DNA from 3 places in the Brevibacillus nigriterrae genome. Region 3 is predicted to be linked to each of the others. Evidence: a T-box and tRNA genes for the amino acid it is inferred to sense, from the RefSeq annotation. Region 3 holds a T-box; the other regions hold tRNA genes.
The links. A T-box is a leader RNA that pairs with one kind of tRNA and senses whether it is charged. The one in region 3 lies ahead of argS (arginine--tRNA ligase), so its partner is inferred to be a tRNA-Arg.
Positions count from the first base shown of each region.

Region 1: it has a tRNA-Arg gene. The T-box ahead of argS (arginine--tRNA ligase) is inferred to sense a tRNA for this amino acid. The anticodon was not compared.
Region 2: it has a tRNA-Arg gene. The T-box ahead of argS (arginine--tRNA ligase) is inferred to sense a tRNA for this amino acid. The anticodon was not compared.

Region 1 is NZ_JBNCMT010000021.1:13,978-18,266, forward strand. Features, by position in the region: gene ACPW7N_RS15895 (RNA polymerase sigma factor) at 1-360, opposite strand, end outside; gene ACPW7N_RS15900 (hypothetical protein) at 825-1,097, shown strand; tRNA gene ACPW7N_RS15905 (tRNA-Arg) at 1,771-1,845, opposite strand; gene rpoN (RNA polymerase factor sigma-54) at 2,050-3,432, shown strand; gene ACPW7N_RS15915 (glutaredoxin family protein) at 3,457-3,732, shown strand; gene ACPW7N_RS15920 (sugar-binding transcriptional regulator) at 3,874-4,289, shown strand, end outside.
Region 2 is NZ_JBNCMT010000019.1:6,633-10,921, forward strand. Features, by position in the region: gene pdxT (pyridoxal 5'-phosphate synthase glutaminase subunit PdxT) at 1-556, shown strand, start outside; T-box leader at 657-881, shown strand; gene serS (serine--tRNA ligase) at 957-2,240, shown strand; tRNA gene ACPW7N_RS14820 (tRNA-Arg) at 2,379-2,454, shown strand; gene ACPW7N_RS14825 (copper amine oxidase N-terminal domain-containing protein) at 2,539-3,579, opposite strand; gene ACPW7N_RS14830 (hypothetical protein) at 3,704-4,289, shown strand, end outside.
Region 3 is NZ_JBNCMT010000006.1:36,960-41,248, reverse strand. Features, by position in the region: gene ACPW7N_RS06075 (GGDEF domain-containing protein) at 1-293, opposite strand, end outside; gene argS (arginine--tRNA ligase) at 462-2,180, opposite strand; T-box leader at 2,225-2,474, opposite strand; gene ACPW7N_RS06065 (hypothetical protein) at 2,579-3,067, opposite strand; gene ACPW7N_RS06060 (M6 family metalloprotease domain-containing protein) at 3,323-4,289, shown strand, end outside.

The DNA.
Region 1 (4,289 bases), on a different contig from region 3:
GTCGGTATATGCTGTTTTATGTATTTGATGATGAAGTTGATCATCTTCCATTGTGATCTCCCTCTTCTTTCGCAAGAAATCAATACATGTGTTAGAGACAAGTCGGTATAACCATGAATGAAAAGGGAAAGTCTGATCGTATTTATGCAGGTTCTGAGCGACTTTAAGCCAGACTTCATTGTTCACGTCTTGGGCGTCATGATAAGAATAGATCATCTTCTGAATGATTCGGTAAGCCCTTGTACCAAATAAGTGAACAAGTGAATGAAATGCTGAAGAATTTCCTTGGAGAAACTGTTGAATATGTTGCAATGCTTGCAAATTCATATTGTACAGTTCATCTCGTTGCGACTCATCCATTCGTATACCTCCTTTCGCTTGTTAATTACGAAAGAACACATGGATTAATTTCAAGAATAAATAAGAATCATACTTATCCACAAAGATATCAACAATTTGTTAACAAAAACAAATGTTCGTAGGATGGTTTAAAAGAAAAAGGCAAAAAACCGCATAAAAAGTTGAATGACTTATCCACAGAGTTATGCACATTTTTCACAGGGTAATGATCTGTTGTGGATAAATAAAAAAAGAAGGTGAGCTGTTCACCTTCTTTTTGTGGCTTATTTTTCGCAATGTGGGCACGGTTCGATTTCTTTTGCTTTACATTCCTCACAGTAAATAGGAAGTGGAGTTGTATTGTGTAACATCAATATCTCTCCTTTCGTTGGTTCGAACATTAGGAATTACTCTTAGCCTATCACGATAAAGCTGTAAAGAAAAGTATTTTTGGTTGGCAGCCAGTAAAATGGATGAGAGGTGAGTTGGAATGGTTTGTTCTGTTTATGGCAGTAAATCCACACGACATCATGGTCATGATTGTGTGGGCGACTCCCATTACCTATTTGTATGGGATTTCCGTCTCGTTGGTGATTGACTGGGCTGTGCGCAGATGGGAGATACAAAGCAACTGGAAGGTCGGACACATGTACCTATTTGCAGGTTGCCTGTTTTTCGGAATTTTATACTTGTTTGGGGTATTTGGTTGGGAAATCATGAAATCATCAAACAGGATGGAATGTATGAAGCGATTGTGAATTGCCGGCAATGTGTGAAGGGAGGGTTTGAAGTGGAGTGGGAGATACGTCAATAAAAAAACCAGGTATATAGCACCTAGTTTGTCATCTTATAGATGGTACGTCCGAGAGGATCACTGCACCTAACAACGCTTAAGGTGCAACGGAGGTTTACGTATGGGAAAGAAGGACTTTTTACTCGATAACAGGACCCGTACCGCCTGGACGTGTCCTATCAATTGTGTTGAGAACACGATCAATCATACTCCTGGTGTGTTCAGGATTGTTACCGTTACAACAACTCATTATAACTTCGTAGTATTGAAAACGTTCAAAGGGAAAGTGAACAATGGAGATTGCACACCCGTTTGTTATACCTGTAACACTTTTTTGACTAACACTTACGTTTGAAAACAACCTCGTTCGCCTCAGCTCTTCTGCAATTCTTAGCTTTTGAAGTTCAATGTTTGAATAACTTATACGCCTGCTATACCAATTAAATATTGACATAGATGGTCCTCCTTAATGGATTTCCTTTCCTTACACTCCAGGTATTTTCCATATATTTACACATGAGAATTTTCATATATTATATTTAACTGTGTAGTTTTAGATAATTGTCCATAAAAAAACCTCCGTTTCTTCAACGGAGGCTAACGATTATTATTCAGAACCTAGTTATTATTCGTATAGATGGTACGCCCGAGAGGAATCGAACCTCCGCACGCGGTTCCGGAGACCGCTGCTCTATCCACTGAGCTACGGGCGCAAAATTTAACACAGTAATGACTATTATAGAGGATAGACGTGAAAAAGTAAATCAAAAATGATTTCCTGTTGTACAAGCCATGTAGTGAACAAATTCAAAACTTTTTACCTATCCAAATTTTTGAGATTGGCAGGATAATTGCATGTTAGTTAGAATAATATGCATATAGATATATAGAAACTTGAAAAGGGAGGCGGAGCCAGTATGAATATGGGGTTTGGCTTATATCAAGAACAAACATTAAAACTGGTAATGACGCCGGAGCTTAGACAGGCTATCACAATCTTGCAATATTCCGCCACAGATCTTTTATCATATCTTCAAGAACAAGCAGCAGAGAATCCGGTAATTGAACTGCACGAAGTAAGTGCGACTGCTGAACGTTTGGAGCAGAAACGCCCAACCGAACGAGTAGAAATTGATTGGAAAGAAATCGCACAGAATCAAGATCGCAGCGATTATTCTGTGAATAAAAATGAAAGCACTTACAATCCGCTCGATTATGTTCAAGCTTCCGATAAAACCCTTTATGATTACTTGACCTCACAACTTGGCTTCACAAAGGGACTGACCTCTTCCCAGAAACAAATGGGACTTTTCTTGATCGGGAATATCAATGAAAAAGGGTATCTGGAAGTGAGTCTGGAGGAAGCCAGTCAACGATTGGGTGTATCGATACTTGAGCTCGAACCTGTTTTGACCATCATTCAACGGTTTGATCCTGTTGGCGTAGGTGCACGCAATCTGGAAGAGTGTCTGGTTTTGCAACTTCAGTATGAAGGCTACAATGATGAACACACGATTGCAGTTGTTCTTGATCACCTTCAGGATTTGGCAAACAATCGTTTTTCACGAATTGCTGAAAAGTTGCAAATCACGGTTCAGCAAGTTCAGGAAATCGCAGATGTTGTAAAGACGCTGAATCCCAGACCAGGAGCAGCTTATGGAGCAGGGGAGACCCGGTATATCGTCCCTGATGTAGCCGTAGAAAAAATATCCGGTGAATACGTGGTATTCGTCAATGATGTTTCTACGCCTCGCCTATCGATTAATCGTTTTTACGAAAAGATGCTCAAAGAAAACAAGACACAGGAAGAGGCAAAGCAATTTATTCATGATAAACTGAATGCAGCGATCTGGTTAGCGAAAAGCCTGGAGCAACGGCGATTGACTCTGCTTAAAGTAACGCAAGCCATTGTGGAAATGCAACGGGAGTTCTTTGATCGTGGTGTTCATTATTTGAAACCGATGACGCAAAAAGAGATCGCTGAAAAAGTGAACCTGCATGAATCAACAGTGAGCAGAGCGACAAGCAATAAGTACGTCCAGACGCCTCGTGGTGTTTTTGAATTAAAGTACTTTTTCACATCCGCCCTGACTACTGCCTCCGGTGAATCTGCCTCTTCTGAAAGTGTGAAGAAGCGGATTAAAGCACTGATTGATGCAGAAGACAGGAAGCAGCCGCTATCCGATCAAAAATTATCGGAACTGCTGGACAAAGAAGGCATTGAAATCTCAAGGAGAACGGTTGCCAAATATCGTGAAGAGATGATGATTGCCTCTTCTGCCAAAAGGAAACGATATTGATATAGAGAGGCAGAGTGGTTGAAAATGGAGAGACTTCCATTTCAAATCGTTTTATATGGACGTCCGGGATGTCACTTGTGTGATGATGTGGAGAAATTGATCAAGCGGGTCGGGAGGGAGTTTCCCTTGATCCTTACACTGGTTGACATCACCGGAGACGATGAGTTGCACCAGAAACACATGTTTACAATCCCGGTGGTCGCCATTGACGGTGAAGAAGTGTTTCCTTCCGTTACCTCTGTAGTGACGGAGTATGAATTTCGAGAAGAACTGACCCGTCGTGCTCGCTTGTTTGCGTAAGCTTTTATAGATGGACTTGTAACGAAATGGAATTTGCGTTACTATACATGTATAGAGGCTTTTCTTTTTTTTGCTCTATGTGGGACAAAAAATGTATAACCGGGACCGAAATAGTCCCTATTCTCCAAAAGGAGATGAGGTATGCGCCAGCTAATCGAGGTACAGAAAAAACTAGTGCCTGATCTTATGGATGTCCTTCGCAAAAGATTTACGCTGCTGCAATCCATTTACCACCTGCAACCAATTGGACGAAGAGCGTTGGCTCAGACCATGCAGACGACAGAGCGGATTCTTCGTGCGGAAGTGGACCTGTTAAAAGAAATGGGGCTACTCGATGTATCGCCCGCAGGAATGAGCTGCACTGTTGAAGGAATCAGGGTCTTGGAACAAATGGAGGAAATGGCAGAAGACATTTTTGGTCTGAACGAACTGTCTCGTCTGCTGCAACAACGACTCGATGTAGAGCAAGTCGTGGTCGTGCCTGGTAACGCTGATATTTCAGACGGTGTGAAACAGGAACTTGGCAGAGCAGGCGCACGAATTTTGAAACAGACCGT
Region 2 (4,289 bases), on a different contig from region 3:
GGGTGCAGTTGCTGAACATGTTCATTTACTTGAGGCAGCAGGCGCTAAAGCTACTGTCGTTAAAAAACTGGAAGACCTCGAAGGAGTGGACGGGCTCGTCATTCCTGGGGGAGAAAGTACAACGATCAGTAAGCTCATGCACAAGTACGATTTCATGGATGCGATTCGCCGTTTCGCTGGAGAAGGCAAGCCAATCATGGGAACTTGTGCAGGTGCGATTCTCTTGGCAAATCGAATTAATGGACAAGACGATGCCCATCTGCAATTAATGGATATTAAAGTGGAGCGGAATGCATTCGGCAGACAAAAGGAGAGCTTTGAAGTAGCTATTCCGGTCGAGGGTGTTGGCTCCGATTACCCGGCTGTATTTATCCGAGCTCCTTACATTATGGAGGTTGGACCAAACGGACAAGTTCTGTCTGAATACGAAGGGAAAATCGTTGCTGCACGAGAAGGCCAGTTTGTCGCTTGCGCTTTCCATCCGGAACTAACGGATGATACACGTTTCCATCAATACTTTGTGAATATGGTAAAAGAGAGTAAAGATCGCTCATAACTATTTTTCACGTAAAAAGCACCCGTACTGGGTGCTTTTTGCTTTTTTCTTTACATGTGAATAGAATTTGTAGTAAATTTGAATAATAAAGGTATAAGATACCAAAGCGTTGATGAGAACAAGTACTCTGTATATGGCTGGACAAGAGAGTCGGTGGATGGTGCGAACCGAACCAGTAGACAGAAGAATCCATCTCGGAGCGGTGAGGGAAATAACTTCACCCGGTAGCACCCCGTTATGGTGCAGTCGAGTGGGCTTATGATGAATTGTTGATCATGGAGCCAATAAGGGTGGCAACGCGGATGATCAGACATTCGTCCCTTTTGGGGGATGAGTGTTTTTATTTTGCTTTTTTTCTGTTTTACGAGACAGGTTATGAAGTATTGGAGGATGAAAGGTTATGTTGGATGTTAAAGTTTTGCGCCAGGATCTTGAAGGAGTACGTCAAAAATTAGCACACCGCAACGAAGACATCTCTGCTCTCGATCAATTCGTGGAAGTCGATGAAAAACGTCGCCAAGTGATCCAAGAGGGAGATTCACTCAAAAATAAACGGAACACCGTATCCGAACAGGTAGCTGTTTTAAAACGAAATAAAGAAAATGCCGATCACCTCATTGCTGAAATGAAAGAAGTAAACGATCGGATCAAAGTTCTCGATGAAGAGCTTCGTCAATTGGATGAGCAATTGGATGAAATTTTGATGGGATTGCCTAACTTGCCACACGAATCTACACCTGTTGGAACGAGCGAGGACGACAATGTACTGGCAAGAACATGGGGCGAACCGAAGAAGTTCGAGTTTGAACCGAAGCCACACTGGGATCTTGCGCAAGAGTTAGGAATTATCGACTTCGAAACGGCTGCCAAAGTAACAGGAAGCCGCTTTGTATTCTATAAGGGGTTAGGTGCCCGTTTAGAGCGAGCGCTTATTAATTTCATGATGGATTTGCATGCAGACCAGCATGGCTATGAAGAAGTGTTGCCTCCATATATCGTAAATCGCGCGAGCATGACAGGGACGGGGCAATTGCCAAAATTCGAGGAGGATGCTTTCAAACTCGAAGGACCTGATTACTTCCTGATCCCTACCTCCGAGGTTCCCGTAACAAACATGCACCGTGACGAAATTCTCGATGGAGCAGCTTTGCCTCGCTATTATGCGGCGTTCAGTGCCTGTTTCCGTTCTGAAGCGGGTTCTGCCGGGCGAGATACCCGTGGTTTGATTCGTCAGCATCAGTTTAATAAAGTAGAACTGGTGAAATTCGTGAAGCCAGAAGATTCTTATCAGGAACTGGAGAGCTTGGTCGGAAATGCAGAGAAAGTCCTTCAGCTTCTAGGATTGCCTTACCGTGTGATGAGCATGTGTACAGGAGATCTTGGTTTCACGGCAGCGAAGAAATACGATATCGAAGTGTGGATTCCAAGCTATGAGACATATCGTGAAATTTCTTCTTGCTCCAACTTCGAGGATTTCCAGGCACGTCGAGCTAACATTCGTTTCCGTCGTGATACGAAGAGCAAGCCAGAGTTTGTACACACATTGAACGGCTCTGGATTGGCGATTGGCCGTACCGTTGCAGCCTTGCTTGAAAATTACCAGCAAGCGGATGGAACCATTGTGATCCCTGAGGTATTGCGACCATACATGGGTGGCTTGGAGACAATCGGGCCGAAGAAATAACAAAACAATTTAAGGGTAGCCTCTTCTTGTGAGAGGCTGCTTTTTATTATGTTTTGCCTCATTATCGACCATGTAGGGTTTGCTAAAATGGCATCATCTACATATAATAGATAAGGTAAGAAATGTTAAATAAACCATGTCCCCGTAGCTCAGCGGATAGAGCGACAGTTTCCTAAACTGTGCGTCGGAGGTTCAATTCCTCTCGGGGTCACCATACGTAAAAACACAAAAACGCAAGCCTCCCTTGAGAGAGCTTGCGTTTTTTCTTTCCCGATTTCTTTTTAACTAAGACTAGTCTTTACTCTACATTTTCTACAACAACTTTGACTGCCTGACCAATCGGTGGCAGGCTTTTGGTTGTCATTGGCCCGTAAAAACCGTAAATCTTTACGCCTTTTTTCAAAGCTTCTGCTGTTAATTCTGTTTGATCTTTGGCATCAATAATCGGAGTTTCCTTGTTGAGGTTCAGAACAATTTCCTCAAATGATTGATCGTTCAACTTTTCTCCTTTTATGTGAACCCTTGTGTTGCCGTCTTCGGATGTGGTAACTTCCATTACTTCACCCGCTGTACCTAACACGTCGGCGGTAAGATCCTTGTCGTTGATGACAATTTTCTTCGCACCGGTCATCGGAGGCATGCTCATCGTCATGATGTCATCATGTATAAATTCTACGGATGCCCCGAGTCGAAGATCGTTGATGGAAACTGGTTTGTTATCTTGATTTACCAAAACCGTATCGTCGCTGATATACAAGATCATCCCGTTTGCGTAACCATTGACCAGAACGGAACCCTTGATCTTATCTCCTTTGGCATCCAGGTTAATCTTTGCGATTGTCCCTTTTTTGGTCAGAGCATGCATGAGTTCATCGATCTTGATGATTCCATCTTTCTCGACGGTAACCTGAACTTTTAATACTTGTTCCGCAAAAGCCAAGGGAACGTAGGTGATTCCTTTGTGGTATTCAGGTGCTGTACCCAACGTAAGGGACATTTTCCCAAAGTTGTACTGATCCTTCCCGATCGTAACTGCTGTCCATTGTGCCCCTTTGGCGACTTCTATACTTTTCGTTTTTTGATTCCAAGTAACTTTGTAGTCCATTTTTTCTGCCATCGCTCGCAAAGGAACCATAGTAACACCTTGCTGATTTACATAGACAGGAGCTTCTTTTTCGGTAAGCCCTGTTCCGTTAATGACGAGTTGATGGGACAGGTTTGTATTTGTTTGGTGTACGGGACTGTTTTGAATATCAGAGACTGCAAAGGCAGAAACAGAACTTGTCATCACCATAGCCGCCATCAGAGCCGTACTAAGAATTCTTGTTGTTTTTTTCATTTTGCGTTCCTCCAATTTGTTTATGGTTTATATTTCTTTGACTGATGACAGGAAGGATTCGTTTCAGTAGAAGTGTAATTCTTATAATAGGTGGAAAATGTTTCTATAAAGGAGTTAAAAAACCATGAGTGAGTTTACATACGGAAATCTTATAGCTACAAAAAATCAGCACTTTATTCGTTCCTTCTATCCATCCGGAACAGCGATCTTGCCGTTAAGTGACAAGTGGACAGCCTTTTTTACAAATGATGACGGTGAAATGGACTCTCCAAAATATATAGAGAACATGTCAAATCAATGTCCCGTTTTATATTTTTTTCATCTTGAGGACCATGGTTGGGGTTATGAAATATGGAATGAGGGTCAAATGATTTCTTCGCTAGATTTTTCTTATGAAATGGAAAGCGTCCTTCTGTATAACATGGCATATGAGATAGACCCCGATATTGATAGATTTAGCGAAGAGGGCCGAGCCGTGTTTGAGGAACTCGAAAGCAAATTTCAAGATGATTTGTTTTTTGAACAGGCAGTAAGAAAGCATTTTGAAACGGTAAATGTGGATGCTTTTCAGTTGTTTGAACTGGATACGGGCGCAATAGATGGGTTAAGGGAAATCCTTCGTCCTGAAACATTCCTTAATAGAGAGGGGGATGCAGTAGAAAGGTTCAAGCAGTTGCTTGATATCGAGGATATGAGTTGGATTCGTTTTG
Region 3 (4,289 bases):
TTCTTGAGTCTCACTGTAAATGCGTGTTGAAGCATTAACACAGCTATTATTTCCAGGGAAGCACCAATAAATAATAATGAATTTGCTATCGATATGGTGAGAACGTCGGGAATCCCATTACGAAGGGTCAAAAAAAACCACGCAATTGCTTGTACACATTTTGCAATAAAGAAAGTATTAATGGTTGTATCTTTCTGGTGGTGACGCCAATACGCACTAATCAGGATCACCGTAAACAGATGTCCCACTACAAGGGTAATAAAGATCGTTTTCATATCAAGCAATAAGTCCATATCGGGTCACCATTCCTACTAAAAAAATCCAAATCAAACTGAGTATAGCAAAAGTCGGGATCATATACATTATCTATATTTTTATTTAACAAGAATATTTAAATAACAATTAGTTGAAAAAACCAGTCCCGCACGTTAATACCGTGTCTTGGACTGGTTTTTTTGATGTTACATTTCTTCAGGAGCCTGCAGACCGAGCAACCGGAGACCTTCCTTGAGAACAACAACGACCGCTGCTACGAGATGGAGACGGGCTGTTTTTACTGCTTCATCTTCAGCGAGGATACGCACATTGGCATAGAACTTGTTAAAGGCCTGTGCCAAATCGACCACATATTTACCGATTTGAGACGGATCAAATTCATCTCTCGCCCGTGCTATTGTTTCCGGGAAGTTAATCAAAAGTGTTACTACTGCCCACGCTTCGGAAGAATCCAGAGCATCCGGTGTCAGATTTACTTGACCGCCCTGGTAGTTGCCTTTGCGCAGGAGTGAGCAGGCACGAGCATGACTGTATTGCACATACGGACCTGTTTCGCCTTCAAAGGTAAGCATTTCCTCCCAAGAGAAGTTAATGTCATTCAGGCGGTAGTTTTTCAAGTCGTGGAAAATGACTGCGCCTACGCCAACCTGACGAGCAACTGATTCTTTATTCGGCAGAGAAGGGTTTTTCTCTTCAATGACTTTGGAGACATCCTCAATTGCTTGAGCAAGCACTTCTTCGAGAAGAACAACTTTCCCTTTGCGTGTAGACATTTTTTTGCCGTCTTTTAACATCATGCCGAATGGGATGTGGTACATTTCATATGCCCAGTCAAAGCCTGCCTTTTGCAGCACTTTGTAAAGCTGTTGGAAGTGAAGACGTTGTTCGCCACCGACCACGTAAAGAGCTTTGGCAAAGTCGTACTGTTCATTGCGATACAGAGCGGCAGCCAAGTCACGAGTCGCGTACAGGGTAGCTCCATCAGACTTCTTGATCAGGCATGGCGGCATATCGAATTCATCGAGGTTTACGACCATTGCACCTTCCGATTCAGTAAGCAAGCCCTTGGACTCCAGCAGTTCAACGACATGATCCATCTTGTCATTGTAGAAAGCTTCTCCGTGGAAGGAGTCAAAGGAAACACCCATCAGGTCATAAATTTTCTTAAATTCCTTCAGTGACTCATCACGGAACCATTGCCACAACTGATGAGCTTCTTGGTCACCGTCTTCCATGCGTTTGAACCACTCACGACCTTGATCTTCCAGAGCAGGGTCTTTTTCGGCTTCTTCGTGGAATTGAATGTAGAGTTGGAGCAGCTCCTTGATTGGTTCTGCCTTTACTTTTTCTTCATTGCCCCATTTTTTGTAGGCAACGATCAGCTTCCCGAATTGTGTTCCCCAATCGCCAAGATGGTTGATGCGAACAGGGTTGTACCCGCTTTTTTCCAAGATATTGGCAATCGCATTCCCGATAACGGTAGAGCGGAGGTGTCCCATCGAGAAAGGCTTTGCAATGTTTGGAGAAGAGAGGTCGATCGGAACGTTGCGTCCTGCGCCGACGTTGCTGCTGCCATAAGTGCTTCCTTGGGAGTTGATTGTGTCGATCACTTCTGTGCTGACGCTTTGACGATCCAGGTAGAAGTTCACATACGGACCAGCCACTTGGACGTCTTTTAACGGATGGCCAGTAATCTTGCTAGCGATGTCACCTGCGATCATCGGTGGAGCTTTGCGCAATGCTTTAGCCAATTGGAAGCATGGGAAAGCAATATCGCCCATAGCTGGATTTGGAGGTGTTTCCAGCATTGATTCAATTTTTTCCTGAGGAAAATCCTCAACACCTAATTCAGTGAGTGCAGCCGAGATTTTCGCTGCTACAACCTGTTCGTAACTCGTGCTCATCATCTATCCACCCTTTAACAAAAAATAAAAACCCCTCGCCTCTAAAAAGAGACGAGAGGATCATTGACTCCCGCGGTACCACTCTTATTGCTATCGTTTGTCTAAGAACAATAGCCTGCTTGATGCTGTAACGGGCTTACCCGGCTTGCTCTACGCAATCTACCCATCAGAAGGGGAGACCTTCAAGCAAGCATCTACGAGGTGCGCTTCATCGATCGTCATACCATCAGGCTTCCACCATCCCTGACTCGCTTGGGTTGTACGAAAGAATACTCTCCTCATCATCGATCCTGTATATCCAGTTAAGAGTACGAAATTCTTGAACATTATTATAACCAATCTGACAGTCCTGTGCAACCGACCAATCATCCAATTGAAGAATCGAAGAGGGGGAGTGATCAGGATTTCTTGTTGCGATTTTGGCGATTGGCGTCCAGTTCCATGAACAGGTCTTTGGTCAATGCATCTTTATTCTCGGCATTTTCGAATGCTTGCTTATACCGTTGCAGAGCTTCAAAAATTGCCATTTCCTCTTCAATATCTTTTTGCAGTTCATCTTCCGCATCGAGATGAAAAGGGACAAGTCGGTCATCAGTTCCGCTTCGCAAATAGGTGGTTTTCCAATGATCGGGATAGAGATAAGGCTGTTCACCCAAGACAATGGAGAGGACGTCATCTTCATCAAGAGGCAGGAAATAATCGTATTCCTCCCGTACGCCGCCCTCTGACAGCTTGATATGGTAAAACGAGTAATGGATATAGTGTTGCGAAGTATTGCTATCTTTGACAAGCCGATAGGTCTCAAAATCGGTCTTGTGAAGCTCTTTCACTGTTTCTATGGAAGCAAGCATTGCCGAGCGACTGGTTGCGGAAAGGGGATGATCCATGATACTACGCTCCTTTCACTAGCGTTTGTTATAGGAGATATTCTGTTCCGCTTGATCGTATCAAAGAAGTTTGATACTGGCAATGTCTGATGCCATGTAAACCCAAGCTTGCCCAAGTGCTAGTGTCAAGATTCTCTATTACTAGAAAATTTTGTATGATTCGACAAGCTTAAACAGGAATCATTTACTAATTTGTAGAAATATTGTTCAGAAATCATATATTCAATCGAAATAGGTAGAATGAGAGGTAGAGAAATGAGAAACCATTGTTGGGGGAAGAGTTTGCTTTTTTTGTTTGTTGTGGTAGCCGTCTGCTTTAGCTTGGCGAGCATCACAGCAGCAGCACCTGCTGTATCTGTCCCGAGGGATTATGAGCAACCGTCGGGTGAGACTTTCACGGCAACACAATTTGGCGATGAATGGTTCAACTGGGTCGAGACAGAAGATGGGGACGTCATTTTGCTTGGTGAGGATGGATACTGGCATTACGCCAAGGTGAGCGGTAGCGGACTGAAAATTCTTGATGAGAAGGTGGCCATTGATAAAACTCCACGAAATGCTGCCAGTAGCGAAAAAGTGAGAAAACAAAGTAAGGAATGGAAGAACAAGAAGATAGAGTCATTCACGAAAACTTCTTCCAAAAATAGGGGAGAAATGATGGAGACTCACAAGACCCCCGAGAAACTGCTTGTGCTGCTTGTTGAATTTTCCAATATATCCATGCGCTATCCAGAAAGCAGTTGGCCAGGAGTATTCTTTAACGACTCTCCAGGGTCACTGAATCATTATTATAAAGAAAACTCGAGCGGCAATTTTTACTTTAAACCAGCAGAAGAACAAGGTGGAACAACGAACGACGGCTTCATTCGAGTACGTCTTCCCTATCCACATCCAAACACGGGTGGTGATCTAGGCGTAAAGAATGAAATGATTGTAAGGGATGCCTTGCAAGCTGCCGATCAATACATCGATTTCAAAACATTTGATACTGACAAAAACGGTTTTATTTCCGCAAAGGAACTGCATGTGATGACGATTGTTGCAGGTTACGAAGCGGCTTACGATCCATCGAACACCCCGAATACGTGGGGACACAAGGGCAGTCTGAGCAAACCAGTCACTCTCGACAGCGTAACGCTTGGAAATGGAGATTATGATGGCGGCTACACCCAGTTTGGTGAAGTGCAAGGAGATAAAATGTATCAGGATGACCATATGGCAA